DNA from 2 places in the Mesorhizobium sp. M1322 genome. Region 1 is predicted to be linked to the other one. Evidence: predicted binding sites of a transcription regulator. Region 1 holds the regulator's gene; the other holds the start of a gene.

What was found. Region 1 encodes PhoB, which activates phosphate uptake and scavenging genes when phosphate is short. Its sites were predicted from a motif close to TGTCATNNANCTGTCAT; they were not measured.
Region 2: the regulator PhoB is predicted to act here: its motif matches at 7,299-7,315, upstream of ugpB (sn-glycerol-3-phosphate ABC transporter substrate-binding protein UgpB).

Annotation. Positions count from the first base shown of each region.
Region 1 is NZ_JAMYLP010000025.1:21,529-31,662, forward strand. Features, by position in the region: gene pstC (phosphate ABC transporter permease subunit PstC) at 1-529, shown strand, start outside; gene pstA (phosphate ABC transporter permease PstA) at 522-2,135, shown strand; gene pstB (phosphate ABC transporter ATP-binding protein PstB) at 2,148-2,963, shown strand; gene phoU (phosphate signaling complex protein PhoU) at 3,002-3,709, shown strand; gene phoB (phosphate regulon transcriptional regulator PhoB) at 3,726-4,415, shown strand; gene NKH12_RS12300 (ROK family protein) at 4,584-5,831, opposite strand; gene xylF (D-xylose ABC transporter substrate-binding protein) at 6,099-7,139, shown strand; gene NKH12_RS12310 (sugar ABC transporter permease) at 7,281-8,612, shown strand; gene NKH12_RS12315 (ATP-binding cassette domain-containing protein) at 8,709-9,503, shown strand; gene NKH12_RS12320 (CHASE domain-containing protein) at 9,629-10,134, shown strand, end outside.
Region 2 is NZ_JAMYLP010000031.1:30,548-40,681, forward strand. Features, by position in the region: gene NKH12_RS14140 (iron ABC transporter substrate-binding protein) at 1-137, shown strand, start outside; gene NKH12_RS14145 (ABC transporter permease) at 314-1,900, shown strand; gene NKH12_RS14150 (ABC transporter ATP-binding protein) at 1,897-2,979, shown strand; gene NKH12_RS14155 (sn-glycerol-3-phosphate import ATP-binding protein UgpC) at 3,028-4,095, opposite strand; gene ugpE (sn-glycerol-3-phosphate ABC transporter permease UgpE) at 4,103-4,951, opposite strand; gene ugpA (sn-glycerol-3-phosphate ABC transporter permease UgpA) at 4,960-5,844, opposite strand; gene ugpB (sn-glycerol-3-phosphate ABC transporter substrate-binding protein UgpB) at 5,929-7,236, opposite strand; gene tlpA (thiol:disulfide interchange protein TlpA) at 7,449-8,135, opposite strand; gene argH (argininosuccinate lyase) at 8,172-9,572, shown strand; gene NKH12_RS14185 (hypothetical protein) at 9,637-9,843, shown strand; gene lysA (diaminopimelate decarboxylase) at 9,896-10,134, shown strand, end outside.

The DNA of each region.
Region 1 (10,134 bases):
CTTTTTCGCCGCGCTGACGGTTGCGCCCTACTTCCGCGGTATCGGCGAAAGCCTGGGCCTCAACGTCGCGTCCGAATCTGCGCTCGCCGCAGGCGTGGTCATGGGTATCATGATCATTCCCTTCGTTTCCTCGCTTTCCGATGATGTGATCAACGCCGTTCCGCAATCCCTGAGAGACGGTTCCGCAGGCCTCGGTGCGACCAAGTCGGAAACCATCCGCAAGGTGGTCCTTCCCGCTGCCCTTCCAGGCATCGTTTCGGCGATGCTGCTTGCCGTCAGCCGCGCGATCGGCGAAACAATGATCGTCGTCATGGCGGCGGGGCTGGCGGCAAACCTCACGGCCAACCCGCTCGAAGCGGTCACCACCGTGACCGTGCAGATCGTAACGCTACTGGTGGGCGATCAGGAGTTCGACAGCGCCAAGACGCTTGCAGCGTTCGCCCTCGGCCTGGTGCTGTTCTGCATCACGCTCACCCTCAACATCGTCGCCTTGCGCGTCGTCCAGAAATACCGAGAGCAATATGACTGATGCGATCTCGTCATTCGGCGCCGTCGGACGGCCGGTCAGCATTCATACCGACGATGCCGCAAAGGCGCGGCTGAAGGGTCGTTACCGCACCGAAACGTGGTTCAAATGGCTCGGTGCTGCAGCCGTCGCGTTGGCCGGCTTATTCCTTGTGCTGCTCCTGTCGACGATCGTCACGCAGGCGATCCCGGCGTTGCGGCAGAATTATCTGACGCTGCCGATCGATCTCTCGGCGGCCAAGGTCGACCCCGCGAAACTCGATGCCGTCAACTACGATGCCATCGCTCAGCAAGCGCTTACGGCAAGATTTCCGGATGTTAAGAGCCGTCAGGACAAGCGACTGCTGCGCGGGCTGATTTCCACCGGCACAGGCGTCTTCCTGCGCAAGGATATTGCGGCTGATCCGGGGATGCTCGGAGGAACGGTGGACTATGCCGTTCCACTTGACGATTTTGCCGACCTTTATCTCAAAGGTTTGCTTGCCGACGTCGGTTCGGACGAAGCGATTTCGACAAGCGTCACGCCTTCGGAAACCAGCGGCGACATCGATCTGACCTTCGGCGACGATGCCATGCTGACGCTGGCGCGCGGCCATGGTGCGACCGAGGGCGAAAACGGCACGCTCACGCTGACGAGCGGCGCGTCGTCGCTGCTGGTCACGTTCAATGGCGGCACGGTCAAGCTCACCGCGCTATCGCCGGGGCCCAACGGGGCGGCGGTCGCAAAGGGCACGGTGATCGAGGCGCTGGACGGCACGACGCCCGCCGCGAGCGGCCAGGCATTCCTGCGCGTCATCGATACGCCGGAAGCATCGCGAAAGATCTCGGACAAGGAGATCGTCTGGCTCGACACGCTGAAGAGCGCCGGCCAGATCGAAAGCCGGTTCAACTCGATCTTCTTCTTCACCGGCGCAAGCCGCGAGCCGGAACTGGCCGGTATCTGGGGCGCGGTCGTCGGATCGTTCCTGACCATGATCGTTACGCTCGCCATCGCCTTCCCGATCGGCGTTTCGGCGGCGATCTACCTCGAGGAATTTGCCCCCAAGAACCGGCTGACGACGATCATCGAAGTGAATATCAACAATCTGGCGGCGGTACCTTCGATCGTCTTCGGCCTGCTTGGACTTGCCGTATTCCTGAATTTCTTCGGCATGCCGCGTTCGGCCCCGGTGGTCGGCGGCATGGTGCTGGCGCTGATGACCCTGCCGATCATCATTATCGCCTCGCGCGCTTCGCTGCGCGCCGTGCCGCCGTCGATCCGCGAGGCGGCGCTCGGCATCGGAGCGTCCAAGGTCCAGACCGTATTCCATCACGTCCTGCCGCTGGCGATGCCGGGCATCATGACCGGCACCATTCTCGGAATGGCGCATGCGCTGGGCGAAACCGCGCCGTTGCTGATGATCGGCATGGTCGCCTTCATCGTCGACATTCCCGGCGGCTTTACCGATCCCGCGACGATCCTGCCGGTGCAGATATTCATGTGGGCCGATTTCCCGGAAGCTGGATTCCAGCAGAAGACTTCGGCGGCGATTTTGATTTTGCTGGTGTTTTTGGTCATCATGAACGCCATCGCGGTGATACTGCGCAGGCGCTTCGAGCGGCGCTGGTAAGGAGTAGAGGATATGAACATCATGACGGAAGCCGGCGTCGAACAGAAACTGAGCAGCGGAACCAATGCCCCTTCGATCAAGATGAAGGGCGAAAAGGTCTCTGTTCATTACGGCGAGAAGCGAGCTCTGTTCGACGTGGACCTCGATGTCCGCGAGAACCAGGTCACGGCGTTGATCGGTCCGTCGGGCTGTGGCAAGTCGACCTTCCTGCGTTGCCTGAACCGAATGAACGACACGATCGATATCGCGCGGGTGAGCGGCAAGATAACGCTCGACGGCGAGGATGTTTACGACCCGAAAATCGATGTCGTCGAGCTGCGAGCTCGCGTCGGCATGGTATTCCAGAAGCCGAACCCGTTTCCGAAGTCGATCTATGAAAATGTCGCCTACGGTCCGCGCATTCATGGCCTGGCCAGGAGCAAGGCCGAGCTGGACGGCATCGTCGAATCGAGCCTGAAGAAGGCCGGCCTGTTCAACGAGGTCAAGGATCGCCTGCTCGAGTCGGGCACCGGTCTCTCTGGCGGACAGCAGCAGCGCCTGTGCATCGCGCGCGCCATCGCAGTGTCGCCGGAAGTCATCCTGATGGACGAACCCTGTTCGGCGCTGGATCCGATCGCCACCGCCCGCGTCGAGGAACTGATCGACGAACTGCGCCAGAACTACACGATCGTCATCGTCACCCATTCGATGCAGCAGGCGGCGCGCGTGTCGCAACGCACGGCGATGTTCCATCTCGGCTATCTGGTCGAGGAGGGCGCGACCGACAAGATGTTCACCAATCCCGACGACAAGCGCACCCAGGACTACATCACCGGCCGGTTCGGCTGAGCGGTCCGGCGGCGAATTTCGAACACGAGGACAGTATCATGGGTGAACACACCGTCGCATCTTTCGACGAGGAACTGGAGCACATCGACAGGCTGATCCGCGACATGGACGAGCTCGCCGCCGCGATGGTCGCAGCCTCGATCCGCGCGTTGCTTGCGTCAGACAATGCGATGGCGCAGCGTGTCGTCTCGGACGACGCCATCATGGATGCGCGGCAGCGCGAACTCGACGATAGCGCGATCACGCTGATCGCCAAGCGGCAGCCGATGGCGCAAGATCTGCGCGCCGTGGTTGGCGCAATCCGCATGGCCGGCGATCTCGAGCGCATCGGCGATTTGGCCAAGAACATAGCCAAGCGGGTCAGCGCAGTCGGGCAGAGCGCCACGCCGCGTAATCTGTCGCACGGTATCGACGCGATGGCGGATCTCGTTCTTGTGCAGCTCCGCGGGGTGGTTGAGCACTATGTGTCGCGCAATGCCGGCGCGTTGAAAGAACTGCGCGCCGATGACCAGAAGATCGACGTGAAATACACGGCGGTTTTTCGCGAACTCCTGACCTACATGATGGAGGATCCGCGCAACATCACCGCCTGCACGCATCTTCTGTTCTGCGCCAAGAATCTCGAGCGTATCGGCGATCATGTCACCAACATCGCCGAAAACGCCTACTTTGTCGTGACCGGGCAGCAATTGCCGGCGGATCGCCCGAAGCTAGACGAAACGATGATGTCGGCGCCAGCGACATGACAGGAGTGACCGGCCGATGATCGCGCCGCGCATCATGGTGGTGGAGGATGAAGAGCCGCTGGGCGTCCTCCTTCGTTACAATCTGGAATCCGAGGGTTATCAGGTCGAGGTGGTGACGCGCGGCGACGAGGCCGAAATCCGGCTGCAGGAAAACGTGCCCGATCTTCTGGTGCTCGACTGGATGGTGCCGGCGGTTTCCGGCATCGAGCTTTGCCGGCGCCTTCGGGTGCGTCCGGAAACCGAGCGGCTGCCGATCATCATGCTGACCGCGCGCGGCGAGGAGAGCGATCGGGTGCGCGGCCTTTCCACCGGAGCCGACGACTATCTGGTCAAGCCGTTCTCCACGCCGGAATTCATGGCCAGGGTCAAGGCGCTGCTGCGCCGCGCCAAGCCGGAAGTGCTGTCCAGCGTGCTTAAGGTCGGCGACATCGTGCTCGATCGCGAATCGCACAGGGTCTATCGCAAGAAGAGCGAGATCCGGCTCGGGCCAACCGAGTTCCGGCTGCTCGAATTCATGATGCGGCACCCGGGTCGGGTCTTCTCGCGCAGCCAGTTGCTCGACAATGTTTGGGGCGAGACGATCTACATCGACGAGCGCACGGTGGACGTCCATGTCGGACGGTTGCGCAAGGCGGTCAACAATGGTCGCATGCCTGATGTCATCCGCACCATCCGCGGCGCGGGCTATGCGATCAGGGAAGACTAGCTGATATTCAGGGTGATGCCGGCCTGCGACCGGCGGCTTCCTGCGCTTCCGCTCATCACGTACCCAAAAGTACGCTCCGCTCCGGTTCTCGGAACCCACCATTCTCGACTCGGCCTGACCTGAATCAACGCACCCCAAGTCGCGATCCGGCGATCCCTGCCTTCGAATTCAAGCCACGTTCTTTCCGACCGAGCCGGCTCGCGCCTGGATGCCCGGCGCGAAAATCTCCTGGTCGACGAAGCTCAGCGCCCGCATGGCACAGCCTTCGCGGATCAGCGGCAGTTCGTTCGGCTCGGTGTCGAAGGAAATCGAACCCGAATGCTGGCCGCCGGCGGTCTGGGCGATGGCCTCGCGCAGGGCCGGTTCGATCAGGTCGAAGGCGGCAGCGCTGGCGCCGACCATGGCGACCGGCGCCGGATCGATCAGCGCGAACAGGCTGCCGAGCCCGAAGCCGAGTGCTTCGCCGGCCTTGCGGTAGGCTTCGCGCTCCGGTCCGTCCGTCTGGCGCGCCTGGGCCGCCAGTGCCCGCATCTCGGCGTCGCTGACATCGGCGACCGGCTCGGCGTTCTCGCTCAATTGCCTTGCGTTGCGCCAGATGGCGTAGTTGCCGGCATAGGCCTCGACGCAGCCACGCCGCCCGCAGCGGCAAAGCGCGCCGCCCGGCCGATGGATCATGTGGCCGAATTCACCGCCTGAGGAATGGGTGCCGGTGAACAGTTCGCCCTTCAGCACCAGCCCCATACCGATGCCGTGCGAGAGCAGGATGGCGATGAAATCGTCGCGGTAGCGATCCGGGTCGCGCCAACGCAGCGCCACGGCCATCATGTTGCAGTCGTTCTCCATGATGGCCGGGATGCCGAACTCGCGTTCCAGAATGTCGGCGAAGGCGATATTCGTCTGCGGCGTGATCGGCGACCACAACATGGCGCGCGCATGGGAATCGGTGATGCCCTGGATCGCCAGCGCGATACGGGCGACGCTTTGGACATCGAGGTCGGGGTCTTCGAGCCGACGCCGGACGATGGCGACACATTCGCCGATCAGCTCGTCGCGCGACATGGTCAGCGTGTCCAGCCGGCGCTGTTCCTCGGCGACCACCTGTCCGGCATAGTCGATGACGGCGACCGACAGGAAATTCAGCGACAATACGACCGCCAATACCGCAGCGGCTTCCGGATTGAGGCTGAGGCCGACCTGCGGTCGGCCGCGTTTCATCGAAACGGTCTCGCTCGCCTTGATCTCGGTCAGGATGCCTTCCTGGATCAGGTCGGAAGAGATCGCCGATATGGTCGAATGGCTGAGGGCGGTGGTTGCGGCGATCTCGGTCCGCGACGGCTGGCCGGCCCGGCGTACGGCCGAAATCACCATGGCCCGGTTGCGCCGGCGCAAATCGTCATGACGGATTCCAACCGACATTCTTTTGCTTCCTCCCTATTGCCGCGGCCGCTCATGGACGGAAGCCGTCGGTAATGTCCTACAAATACTCGCAGAAGCAGCCGGCCCTGTCATTGTTTATTCCGAGACTCGAAATAAGTCGGCAGGGACATCAAGATCCATCAGGTTTGATGTTGACAGCGCTTCGGCGTTGGACCAGTATTTTTTCGAGGCTCGAAAAAAATAGAGCCTTTGTGCCGGCCTTCGGGCCAGTCTGGTCGCGCCGTACGCGGCGCAGGGAGGAATATCATGAAGAGATTCACAGCCGCCATTCTGGCGGGGGTCGCGATGTCGCTGACGCTCGCGTCGGTTGCACAGGCGAAGGACAAGGTCATTGGCGTTTCGTGGTCGAACTTCCAGGAAGAGCGCTGGAAGACCGACGAAGCCGCCATGAAGTCGGCGATCGAGGCAGCCGGCGACAAGTATATTTCCGCCGATGCACAGTCCAATCCCGGCAAGCAGCTGACCGACGTCGAGAGCCTGATCTCGCAGGGTGCCAACGCGCTGATCATCCTTGCGCAGGATGCCTCGGCCATCGGGCCGGCGGTGCAGAAGGCGCTGGACGAAGGCATTCCGGTCGTCGGCTATGACCGGCTGATCGAGAACAAGGACGTGTTCTATCTGACCTTCGATAACCAGGAAGTCGGCCGCATGCAGGCCCGCGAAGTGTTCAAGGTGGCGCCGGAAGGCAATTACGTCTTCATCAAGGGCTCGGGCGCCGACCCGAATGCCGATTTCCTGTTCGCCGGCTCCATGGAAGTGCTCAAGGACGCCATCGACAGCGGCAAGATCAAGAATGTCGGCGAGGCCTATACGGACGGCTGGCTTCCCGCCAACGCCCAGAAGAACATGGAACAGTTCCTGACCGCCAACGACAACAAGGTCGATGCGGTGGTTGCCGCCAATGACGGCACCGCCGGTGGCGTCGTCGCGGCGCTGACGGCGCAAGGCTTAGCCGGATCCGTCCCGGTGTCGGGCCAGGACGGCGACCATGCCGCGCTGAACCGCATCGCGCTCGGCACGCAGACCGTATCGGTGTGGAAAGACGCGCGCGAACTCGGCAAGAACGCTGCCGAGATCGCCTCGCAGCTGGCCGACGGCAAGCAGATGACAGACGTTGCGGGCGTCAAGGACTTCACCACGCCGGGCGGCAATGTCGTCAAGTCGCTGTTCCTGACGCCGATTGCCATCACCAAGGACAATCTCAACGTCGTCATCGACGCGGGCTGGATCAAGAAGGAAGAGGTCTGCGCCGGCGTGGCAGCGGGCACCGTCCCGGTCTGCAACTGATCCGGCCTTCGCAAGAAGCCTGAAACGCCGCGGCTCCACGCCGCGGCGTTTTTTCAAAAAGAATTGTTTTTCCGCTTCTCGCGGCTAACTTCTAAGCTGCTCCGGCATCCGCGGCAGACGGCAACCCGGTGGGAGGACATCATGACCGATACGACTTCCAACACGCCGGCCGCCGATACAGCTGTCGATCGGGCGCGTGAATCCGAGCTCAGCCCCGTCGGCCGCTTCCTCAAGGCAACCGAACTCGACATACGCATGCTCGGCATGGTCGGCGCGCTGCTGGTCATCTGGGTTGGAATCCACATCCTGTCGGGCGGGCTCTTCCTTATGCCGCGCAATCTCTGGAACCTGTCGGTGCAGACCTCCTCGCTCGCGATCATGGCGACCGGCATGGTGCTGGTCATCGTGATGCGCAATATCGATCTTTCGGTCGGCTCCGTCGAAGGTGTGATCGGCATGGTGATGGGCGTCGCGCAGGCCGAATTCCTCATCCGCGTCATGGGGTTCCAGCTTGGAAATCCCTGGATATGGATCATCGCACTGGCTGCCGGCGTGGTGCTCGGTCTCATGATCGGCGCGCTTCAGGGCTTCATCATCGCCTATCTCGAGGTTCCGGCCTTCATCGTAACGCTGGGCGGCCTGCTGATCTGGCGCGGCATGGCGTGGCTGATGACGAGCGGGCGCACCGTCGCACCGCTCGATGCCACCTTCCAGCTCATGGGTGGCGGGCCGCGAGGCTCGATCGGGGCAACCGCAAGCTGGATCGTCGGCATTCTCGCCTGTGTTGCCGTCGCTTTCATGCTGCTCAACGGCCGGTCGCAGCGCAAGCGGTTCAAATTTCCGCTGCGCCCCGTCTGGGCGGAGACCTTGCTCGGTGCTGTTGCCTGTGCCGCCATCCTTGGCGCCGTCTGGATCGCCAATTCCTATCCCTGGCCGATCGGCATCGTTCGCCAGTACGCCCAGCGGACCGGCATCACCGTCCCGGAAGGCGGGCTGTTCATCGCCCATGGCATCGCCATACCGGTGCTGATCGCGGTCACTGTGGGCATCGTCATGACCTTCATCACCAGGCGCACCCGTTTCGGCCGCTATGTCTTTGCCATCGGCGGCAATCCGGAAGCGGCGGAACTCGCCGGCATCAACACGCGCTGGGTGACCATGAAGGTGTTCATGATCATGGGCGTGCTGGCCGCAATCAGCGCGGCGATTGCGTCGGCCCGTCTCAATGCGTCGACCAATGCGCTGGGTACGCTGGACGAGTTGCTGGTCATCGCGGCCGCGGTCATCGGCGGTACGTCGCTGGCCGGCGGCTCCGGCACCGTGCTCGGCGCCATGCTGGGCGCGCTTCTGATGCAGTCGTTGCAGTCCGGCATGGTGTTGCTGGGCATCGATTCACCGCTTCAGAGCGTCGTCGTCGGCGCCGTCCTGGTCGTCGCCGTCTGGCTCGATACCGTCTACCGCAAGCGGGTCTGAGCATGATCCCGAGCCGAAGGTCCGCGTCAGTGAAAAGTGGATATCCGTTTTCGGTTCAACACCATGCTCCAGCAAAAACCATAGGGAGGAACGATCATGGCTGACACAACTGCTCCCACGTCGCTGATCGATATGCGCAATATTTCGATTGCCTTTGGCGGCATTCGCGCCGTCGACGATGCGTCGATCGACCTTTTCCCGGGCGAGGTCGTGGCGCTGCTTGGCCACAACGGCGCCGGCAAGTCGACGCTGATCAAGATCCTGTCCGGCGCCTACAAGCGCGATTCGGGCCAGATCTTCGTCAATGGCGAGGAGGCTTCGATCTCCAATCCGCGCGATGCCAAGAAATACGGCATCGAGACGATCTACCAGACGCTGGCGCTCGCCGACAATGTCGACGCCGCCGCCAACCTCTTCCTCGGCCGCGAGCTGATGACCGGCTGGGGCACGCTCGACGATGGCGCCATGGAGGCCGAGGCGCGCAAGGTGATGGGCAGGCTCAATCCCCGCTTCCAGCGCTTCAAGGAGCCGGTGGTCAAGCTTTCGGGCGGCCAGCGGCAGTCGGTGGCGATCGCGCGCGCCATCCTGTTCAACGCCCGAATCCTGATCATGGATGAGCCGACGGCGGCGCTGGGCCCGCAGGAAACGGCGCAGGTCGGCGAATTGGTCATGCAACTCAAGGCCGACGGCATCGGCATCTTCCTGATCAGCCACGACATTCACGATGTGTTCGAGCTTGCCGACCGCGTCTGCGTGATGAAGAATGGTCGGGTCGTTGGCACGGCGCGCACCAGCGACGTGACCCAGGACGAGGTGCTCGGCATGATCATCCTGGGCAAGTCCCCGCCCGGCGCCATTCCCGGGCCAGGTGCGCTGAAGATCGCCGCCTGAAGCTTCAATAAGCCGGCTAAGTACCTGTCATGTGATGTACCAGCGGTCATGATGGTTTGGCCGCGCCATTGTGTTGACGCGGGGACTTGCCCATAAGATGGGGAACCATGGGCCGTAGCAGCAATTTGAAGAAGTTCTTTCCGATCGTCGCTTTCATCGCCGTCGCGCTGATCAGCCTGACGATGGCGGGATTCGCCTATTTCGCCACGCAGGAAGCGGCGCGCATCAAGTTCGAGGCAACGGCGGACGATGCGCTCAACCGGATCGACAGCCGCATCGACCTGCAACTGTCGCTGCTGCGATCGACCCATGCACTGTTCGAGGCGCGCAATGGCGGCATTTCGCGGGGCGAATTCAGGGCGTTCTTCGAAGCGCTTGGTATCCACGACAATTTTACCGGCCTGCGCGGTATCGGCTTTCTCCGGCTGGTGAGAGCCGGCGACGAGGCAGCGGTCGAGCGTGCCATCCGGCACGACTATGGCGCCAGCCATGCGATCTATCCGGCTACGACAACGCTGCCATGGCGTACGCCCATCATGCTGTTCGAGCCGCTGGATCCTTCCAATCAATCCGGCATCGGCTACGACATGTTCACCGAACCGGTGCGGCGCGAGGCGATCGAACGGGCGAT
Region 2 (10,134 bases), on a different contig from region 1:
AATACGCTGTCGGCAAGGGCGCGGAATCCAATCCGGCGCTGGTGCCGTTGGCCGATCTGCAGGCGCCTAAGATCGACGCCACGACGCTGAACTCCAAGAAGGTGACCGATCTGATGACGGCAGCCGGCTTGCTTTAGTCGGCGTTCGTCCTAAAAGGGCAACCGACTGCGCTCCTGCGGGATTTCGCTTTCGGCAGGAGCGCTCTGTTTTTCGAGATGGCATTCGTCGATGACGACAGACTGCGTTTTTGGCCATTTTTACGGCCCTTCGACCGTTTCCGCCACCGGGCGGCAGCGGCGCGGCGCCTGAGCTGATGCAGTCTGCGGCCGACCTTGCACGTTCAGGCTTGCCGACCGGCATGGTGGCTGGGCAATGGGCGCGCCGGCGGGCCATCTCCTGGATTTCGCTCGCCGCCATCCTGATCTCACTTTTCTCCCTGCTGCCGCTCGCCTTCATCATCTGGATTGCCGTGCAAACCGGCTGGGAAACCGTATCGGCACTGGTCTTCCGGCCGCGCGTCGGCGAGCTGCTGGTCAACACCTTGCTTCTGGTGGTGCTGGCCTTACCGATCTGCATCGTGCTCTCGGTGGCGCTGGCCTGGCTGACGGAACGCACCAGTCTTCCCGGCGCCCGCTTGTGGGCCTGGCTGTCGGTGGCGCCGCTCGCGATCCCCGCCTTCGTCCACAGCTACGCCTGGATCACCCTGGTGCCGGGACTGCATGGCCTGTGGGCCGGCGTGCTGGTTTCCGTCCTCGCCTATTTCCCGTTCCTCTATCTGCCGGTTGCGGCAGCTTTGCGCCGGCTCGATCCTGCTCTGGAAGATGCCGCGGCAGCCGTCGGCCTCGGGCCGTGGCGCGTGTTCCGGCGTGTCGTGCTGCCGCAGCTCAGGCTCGCCATCTGCGGCGGCTCTCTGCTGGTCGGCCTGCATCTCCTGGCGGAATACGGCCTTTACGTGTTCATCCGCTTCGACACCTTCACCACGGCGATCGTCGACCAGTTCCAGTCGACCTTCAACGGCCCCGCCGCCAACATGCTGGCTGCGGTGCTGGTGACATGCTGTTTCGTGCTGCTCGGGATCGAAGTGCTGGTGCGCGGCGAGGAGCGCTATGCCCGAGTCGGCTCGGGCGCCGCGCGCCAGCAGCAACGCACAAGGCTTGGCCGCGCCACGATCCCGTGCCTGCTGCTGCCGGTCGTCACGGCGCTGCTGGCGCTGGGCGTGCCGTTCGTTACCATCAGCCGCTGGCTTACCGCCGGCGGTGCCGATGTCTGGCGCCTCGATGAGATCGGCCTGGCGCTCGGCCAGACCTTGTTCCTGGCGCTCGCCGGTGCCCTGCTCGCCACCGTCGCCGCCATGCCGATGGCCTGGATCTCGATCCGCGCGCCGGGACCGCTGCAGCGGCTTCTGGAGGGCTGCAACTACATCGTCGGCTCGCTGCCCGGCGTCGTCGTGGCGCTGGCGCTGGTCACCATCATCGTGCGCATCGCTCTGCCGCTCTACCAGACCCTGTTCACAATCCTCGTTGCCTATACGCTGATGTTCCTACCGCGCGCCCTGATCAGCCTGCGGGCGTCGATCGCGCAGGCGCCGGTCGAACTCGAACGCGCTGCCGCCAGTCTCGGCCGGTCACCGCTCAAGGCGCTGTGGTCGACGACGATCCGCCTGTCGGCGCCGGGTGCCGCGGCGGGCATGGCGCTGGTGGCGCTCGGCATCATGAACGAATTGACCGCCACGCAGATGCTGGCGCCCAACGGCACCCGCACGCTGGCGATGGCGTTCTGGGCGCACAGCGGCGAGATCGATTATGCATCCGCGGCACCTTACGCCCTTATCATGGTGACGATGTCGCTGCCGTTGACCTGGCTGCTCTATGTCCAGTCGAAGCGGATGGCCGGACGATGAGCTTCCTCGAACTCACCGATGTGCACAAGCACTACGGCCCGGTGGCCGCACTGGCCGGCGTCGATCTCAGCGTCGCCAGCGGCAGCCGCACCGCGATCGTCGGGCCGTCCGGCTGCGGCAAGACGACCTTGCTGCGGCTGATCGCCGGCTTCGAGGCGCCGGACCAGGGCCGTATCGTGCTCGACGGCGAGGTGCTGGCCAATGGCGGCGCCGCGGTGCCCGCATATCGGCGCGGCATCGGCGTGGTGGCGCAGGACGGCGCCCTGTTCCCGCATCTGAGCATCGCCGCCAATATCGGTTTCGGCATGCGACATCACGAGGACAAGCGCACCGAGCGCATCGTCGAGCTCGCCTATATCGTCGGGCTCGACAAGGCGATCCTGAAACGGCGGCCGCACGAGCTTTCCGGCGGCCAGCAGCAGCGTGTGGCGCTGGCCCGCGCCATGGCCATGAAGCCGCGGCTGATGCTGCTCGACGAGCCGTTCTCGGCGCTCGACACCGGGCTGCGCGCCTCGATGCGCAAGGCGGTGGCCGAACTTCTGGAGACCGCCGGCATCACCACGATCCTTGTCACGCACGACCAGGCCGAGGCGCTGTCCTTTGCCAGTCAGGTGGCGGTGATGCGCGATGGCAAATTCTCGCAGGTCGGCACGCCACACGAGCTCTATCTCAAACCGAAGGACAGGATGGTCGCCGAGTTCCTCGGCGATGCCATCATCCTGCCGGCAAAGATCGCGGACGGTTTCGCCAGCTCGCCGCTCGGCCGCATCGCCGTCGACAGCACCGAGCGGCGCGATATCGCCCGCATCATGCTGCGGCCGGAACAGGTGCTGCTGAAACGGACATCGCGTGAAGGCATGTCGGGCACGCCGGACATGCTGTTCGGCGAGGTCACGGAGTCCGAATTCGCCGGCTCGATGTGCACCATCGCAGTGCGGCTCTTAAACAGTCCCGATCCGCCGGACGCGGCAGCCATCGGCAACACGCCGTTGGTCCTGCGAAAGCCGGGCATGGATACACCGGTGGTTGGCGAGATCGTCCGGCTGACGGTGTCGGGCAAGGCGCATGTGTTCGCCTGAACGCTCTCGGGTCTCTCGCAGTTCGCTGGTCAGGACGACAGGCTGGCTTCAATCGACCCGCTTTCCGGCCTGATCGAACCAATGCAGCTTTTCGGCCTTGGCCACGACGCGCAACTGGTCACCGGGCTTTGCGGTGGCGCGCCCTGAGACGCGCACGATGATACGGCTGCCGGCTGCGGCGCAGTGGAGAAAGCTTTCAGCACCGACCGGTTCGACCGCTTCGACTGACGCCGGCAGGACCAGCGCACCGGGCAGCGCCTCCGCATTGAAGGTGACGTCGGCATCTTCAGGGCGAAACCCCAGCGTCACGGCTGGTGTTTCGGGGGCCGCGAAGCCGATCGCCGTGCCGTCGGCCAGTATCGGGCCTGAGGAACTTCCGGTCAGCGCCAGAAGGTTCATCGGCGGCGCGCCGATGAAGGAAGCGACGAAGATCGAGGCCGGCTTTTCGTAGATGTCGAGCGGCGCGCCCGTTTGCTCGACCAGTCCGGCGTTCATGACAACAAGGATGTCGGCCAGCGTCATCGCCTCGAGCTGGTCGTGGGTGACATAGACCGAGGTGACGCCGAGCGTGCGCTGCAAATTCTTGATCTCGACCCGCATCTGGCCGCGCAGTTTGGCATCGAGATTGCTGAGCGGCTCGTCGAACAGGAACACTTTCGGATTGCGCACGATGGCGCGGCCCATGGCGACACGCTGCCGCTGGCCGCCGGAAAGCTCGCGCGGGCGCCGGTCGAGCAGCGCCGAAAGCTCCAGCACCTTGGCGGTCGAGCGCACTCTGCTGTCGATCTCGTCCTTCGGCGTGCCGCGATTGCGCAGGCCATAGGCCATGTTGTCGTAGACCTTCATATGCGGGTAAAGCGCGTAGTTCTGGAACACCATGGCGATGTCGCGCTCGGTCGGGCCGATGGCATTGACCACCTTGCCGTCGATGGCGACCGTACCGGCAGAAATGGTCTCCAACCCGGCGATCATCCTCAGCAGCGTGGACTTGCCGCAGCCGGAGGGGCCGACGAGAACGCAAAGCTCCTTGTCGGGAATGGCGATGGAGACCCCCTTCACCGCTTCGACGCCGCTGGGATAGACCTTCTTCACGTCCTTCAGATCGACGGTCGCCATCGGCTTCTCACTTTTCGGATTCGACCAGGCCGCGCACGAACCAGCGCTGCATCAGCACGACCACCAGGATCGGTGGCACGATGGCCAGCATCGCCGTGACCATGACCAGGTGCCATTCGGTATCGGCATCGGCGAAGGAAACCATCTTCCTCAGCGCGATAACGATGGTGTTCATATCATTGCTGTTGGTGACGAGCAGCGGCCAGAGATACTGCGTCCAGCCATAGATGAAGAGGATCACGAACAGCGCCGCGATGTTGGTGCGCGACAGTGGCAAAAGGATATCGAAGAAAAAGCGCCATGGCCCGGCACCGTCGACACGCGCCGCCTCGACCAATTCGCCCGGTATGGTCATGAAGAACTGGCGGAACAGCAGCGTCGCGGTGGCCGAGGCGATCAGCGGGATGATCAGGCCGGCATAGGTGTCGATCATGCCGAGATCAACCATCACCTTGTAGGTCGGCAGGATGCGCACCTCCACGGGAAGCATCAAGGTGATGAAGATCAGCCAGAAGAAGGTCATGCGCAGGGGAAAGCGGAAGAACACGATCGCGTAGGCCGATAGGATCGAGATCAAGATCTTTCCCACCGCAACGCCGAGCGCCATGACCGTGGTGTTGAGGAGCAGTCTGCCGACGCTGACACCGCCGATGCGGCCAATACCGCCGAACAGCGCCTCGCTGTAATTGTTCCAGAGCTGGCCGCCGGGCAACAGCGGCAGCGGCGGCCTAAGGATCGTTTGCAACGTGTGTGTCGAGGCAACGAAAGTGTAGTAGATCGGAAAAGCCACGATCAATATGCCAAGGATGAGCACGGCATGGGCGATGAAGGTGCGGAGCGGGGATTGGCCGATCATCGCTGCCCTCAACCGTAGTGGACTTTGCGTTCCACGTAGCGGAACTGGATGGCGGTAAGCGCAATAACGATGACCATCAGGATGACCGACTGCGCCGCCGAGTCACCCAGGATCAGATTGACGAAGCCGTCGTTGTAGACCTTGTAGACCAGCGTCTCGGTGGTCTTGCCCGGCCCGCCACCGGTGACGGCATGAACGATGCCGAAAGTGTCGAACAGGGCATAGACGGTGTTGACGACCAGCAGGAAAAAGGTGGTCGGCGCAAGAAGCGGGAAGACGATGGTCCAGAAGCGTTTGGTCTCGCCGGCGCCATCCATGGCCGCCGCCTCGATCAGCGTTTTCGGCACCGCCTGCAGCCCGGCGACGAAGAACAGGAAATTGTAGCTGATCTGCTTCCAGGCAGCCGCCGACACCAGCAGGATCATGGCGTGGGTGCCGTTGAGCAGCGGATCCCAGGCGATGCCGAGGCTTCTCAGCAAATAGGCCAACGAGCCGATCGAAGGATTGAACAGAAAAAGCCACAGCATGCCGGCAATCGCCGGCGCCACGGCATAAGGCCATATCAGCAGTGTGCGGTAAAGGCCTTTGCCGCGCACCGCCTTCTCGGCCATGACCGCAAGCAAAAGGGCCACACCCATGGCAACGATCGCAGTCGCAAGCGAGAACACCACCGTGACTTTGATCGAGTTGAGGTAGGCCGGATCAGCCAGCACCTTCCGGAAATTGGCGAACCAGACGAACTTGGTCCTCAGCCCGAACGGATCTTGCCTGAGCATCGACTGGTAAAGCGCCTGACCGGCCGGCCAGTAGAAGAAAACCAGTGTTATCGCGAGTTGTGGCGCCACCAGCAGGTAGGGCAGGATCTTGTGGGGAAAGACGATGCGTGGAGACAGGCTGATTTCCCTCGCTACCTCAGGAGACGCCCACGCGAGCTCGCGTGGGCGATATTCAAACCGATACCAACCGGGATAATCTCGTCAGTTCTCCAGAGCTTCCTCGATCGCGGCGTTGCCGCGCGTGACCGCATTGTCAAGCGCCTGCTGAGCGGTCTGCTGGCCGGCCAGCATCTTCTCCAACTCCTCGTTCTGGATATCGCGCACCTGCGGCAGATTCGGCAGGCGCACGCCCTTCGAGTTATCGGTCGGCGCCTTGCCCGTCATCTGCAGGATGGGTGTCTCGCGGCCGGGGTTCTTTTCATAGAACCCCGATTTCTTGGTCGCCTCGTAGGCGGCGAGGGTCACCGGCAGGTACCCCGACTTCTGGTGCAGATATTCCTGCACATCGGTCTTGGACAGGTAGGCGAAGAAGGCCGCGACGCCCTTGTATTGCTCGTCCGACTTGTTGCCGAACACCCACAGGCTGGCGCCGCCCGGCGTGGTGTTCTGCGGCGCGCCCTTGGCATCGCTGTCGTAGGGAAGCTGGCCGATGCCATAATTCATGCCGGACTTGACGATGTCGCCGAGGCCGCCCGAGGATTCGGTGAAGATGCCGCATTCGCCGGCAAGGAAGATCTGCTTGGCTTCGGAGGTGCGCCCGCCATATTTGAAGGTGCCGTCCTTGGCGAGATTCGCGAGCGCCTGGAAGTGGTTGACGAAAATCGGCGCGTTGATCTTGAGTTCGACATCACCGCCGGCCAGGCCGTTCTGCTGGGTGGCCCAGGGCACATCATTCCACGCCGCAAAATTCTCCAGATGGATCCAGGTCAGCCAGGTCGAGGTGTAGCCGCATGAGGCGCCGCTTGCCTTGATCTTCTTGGCAGCTTCCCACACCTCGTTCCAGGTCTTGGGCGGGCTGTTCACGTCGAGGCCCGCCTTCTGGAAGATGTCCTTGTTGTAGTAGAGGATCGGCGAGGAGGAGTTGTAGGGGAAGGACAGCATGGTGCCGTCCGGCTTCGAATAATAGCCGACGATGCCGGGCAGGTACTGGCTCTTGTCGAAGGTCATCCCGGCACCGGTCATCACCTCGGCCACCGGCTTGATCGCACCCTCGGCCGCCATCATCACACCGGTGCCGACGTCGAACACCTGGAGGATATCGGGTGCCTGTCCGGCGCGGAAGGCAGCGATGCCGGCATTCAGCGTCTCCGGATAGGTGCCCTTGAACACCGGAACGAGCTCATAGTCGCTCTGGCTGGCGTTGAAATCCTTGGAAATCTTGTCGACAACCTCCGCATTAGCGCCGGTCATGGCGTGCCACCAGCTGATCTGCGTGACGGCGAAAGCGGAGGTGGTGGAAAGCAGGGTCATGGTGGCGGCGACACCGGCCGCGAAGCCGAAGAAATTCATGTTTCATCTCCCGTTTTGTCATTGGCGAAAGGGCACTCTCGCAAAGGCAATATGTGTCGCTCGTGACAATTGGACAACGGTTTTGTTGCGGATCGATGAACTGATCTCGGCTCAAAGTTGTGCACGCTTCCGCATGAGAGCCGATGGAAAGGAATTTGCCAAGCCGGCTTATCACTCGAACAAAGGCGGAGACCGGCAAAAATCGCCGGCGCCTAGTCCGACTTGCCAAGCGCCGTTTCTAGCAGCCGCTTGGCGTCCTGGCTCGACCACTCGGCAGGGCCGTTCATGTGAGCGATCAGGCAGCCTTCACCGTCGATCAGCATGGTGACCGGCAGGCCGAGCGCCAGGCCGCGCGTCTTGAGATCGTTGAACAGCGCCATCGTCGAATCACGGTAATAGCCGAGCGCCTCGACGCCGGTTTCCTCGAGGAACTTCTTCGGCTTGGTGTCGTCGCCGACATCGACATTGACCGCGACGACCTCGAAGGCGTCGCTGCCCATTTCTTTCTGCAGCGCGTCGAGCGCCGGCATTTCGGCACGGCAGGGCGCGCACCATGTCGCCCACAGATTGAGCAGCACCGTCTTGCCGGCATGGTCGGCGAGCGTCATCGGCTTGCCGCCAGGGTCGTTGAAGGCAAGGCTTTTCAGCGATTGCGGCGGATCGGCCGGCAAAAGCGCGGCGACCTGGCCGGTGGCAGCCGCCGCGACCGTCTTGGCGCGATCAGCCTTGGCGGCGCAGGCGACATCGTCCTTGCTTTCGTCAACGGCGACTTGAGCGGGCGCGTTGTTGCCAGAACCGCTCTCCCTGACATATACCGCGACCGCGCCGGCCAGCACGCCCGCCACCAAAGCGGCGAGGATGAGGCGCGGGGCCGGAAAAAATTTATTGCCGTCTGCCATTTTTCTAAAAACTGCTCCGGAGCACGGGTTATAGCGATGAGCGACAAGAAGGCCAGCAACCAGATGTGGGGCGGACGTTTTGCCTCGGGTCCGGCCGCGATCATGGAAGCGATCAACGCGTCGATCTCGTTCGACCGCAAACTCTACGCGCAGGATATCAGAGGCTCGATCGCCCATAGCGAGATGCTGGCGCAAACGGGCATTATTTCGGCGGCTGATCAAGGACAAATCGCTCACGGGCTGAACACGATCCTGGCAGAGATCGAAGCCGGCACGTTCGTGTTCTCGACCAGGCTCGAAGACATCCACATGAATGTCGAGGCCCGCCTTGCCGAGCTGATCGGGCCGGCCGCCGGTCGCCTGCACACCGCCCGTTCCCGCAACGACCAGGTGGCGGTCGATCTCAGGCTATGGGTGAAGGACGAATGCTTTCGCGTCGCCGAGGCGCTGAAGGGCCTGATCACGGCGTTCCTGGAACGGGCCGAGGAGCATGCGGCGACGGTGATGCCGGGCTTCACCCATATGCAGGCGGCGCAGCCCGTGACCTTCGGCCACCACTGCATGGCCTATGTCGAGATGTTTTCGCGCGACCTGTCGCGTGTTCGCGACGCCATCGAGCGGATGGACGAAAGCCCGCTCGGTGCGGCCGCCCTTGCCGGCACCAGCTTTCCGATCGACCGGCACCAGACGGCCAAGACGCTCGGCTTCCGCGAGCCGATGCGCAATTCCCTGGACAGCGTTTCGGACCGCGATTTCGCACTGGAGTTTTTGGGGCTGGCGGCGATCTGCGCGACGCATCTGTCGCGGCTGGCCGAAGAGATCATCATCTGGTCGACGCCGCAATTCGGCTTCGTCAGGCTGTCGGACTCATTCTCCACCGGCTCCTCGATCATGCCGCAGAAGAAGAACCCCGACGCCGCCGAACTGGTGCGCGGCAAGACCGGCCGCGTCACCGGCCATCTCGTCGGCCTGCTGACTGTCATGAAGGGCATGCCGCTGACCTACGGCAAGGACATGCAGGAGGACAAGGAATCGGTGTTCGACGCCGCCGAGACGCTCGACCTGATGCTGGCGGCGATGACCGGCATGGTGCGCGACATGACGGTGAACGCCGCCGCCATGAAGAAGGCCGCCGGGTCAGGCTATGCGACCGCGACCGATCTTGCCGACTGGCTGGTGCGCACCCTCGGCCTGCCGTTCCGCGAGGCGCATCATGTCACCGGCCGCGCGGTGGCGCTGGCCGAAGAGAAGAAGATCGGGCTCGACAGGCTGCCGCTGGAAGACTTGCGGTCCATTCACCCCGGCATCACGGCGGGCGTGTTTTCCGTGCTTGCCGTGCAGAATTCGGTGAAGAGCCGCACGAGCTTCGGCGGCACCGCGCCGTCGGAAGTGAGAAAGCAGATCCGATACTGGAAAAAGCACATCGCCAAGGCGTGATTAGGTGCAATGCCAGAAAAACTCGGCTAGAAGCGGCGGGCAAAAGTTTCAGACGGATGGATCGATGACCGCAAGCAGGATTTTGGTGACGCTGACGCTGCTGGCGGCGCTGGCAACCGTAACGGCCTGCGGCAGGAAAGCCGGGCTCGAGACGCCCTATGAGGCGGCTGTGCAGGCGCGCAAGGACGCACAAAAGGCCGAGCAGCCCGTGCCGCCCGAGCCGGAAAAACCGGTCAAGGACAAGAAGTTCATTCTCGACCCGTTGATCTAGAGCCGATGAGATCGGCCGATCTCATCGTGCTCCAACTTCCGGAATCTCTGTTGTGAACCATTTCGACTACCGCGACGGCGTGCTGCATGCCGAGGACGTGGCGCTATCAGATATCGCCGCAAGCGTCGGCACGCCGTTCTATTGCTATTCGACGGCGACGCTGACCCGACATTTCCGCGTGTTTGCACAGGCCTTTGCCGGGCTCGACGCGCTGGTCTGCTACGCCATGAAGGCGAATTCCAACCAGGCGGTGCTGAAGATCCTGGCAAAACTCGGCGCCGGCGCCGACGT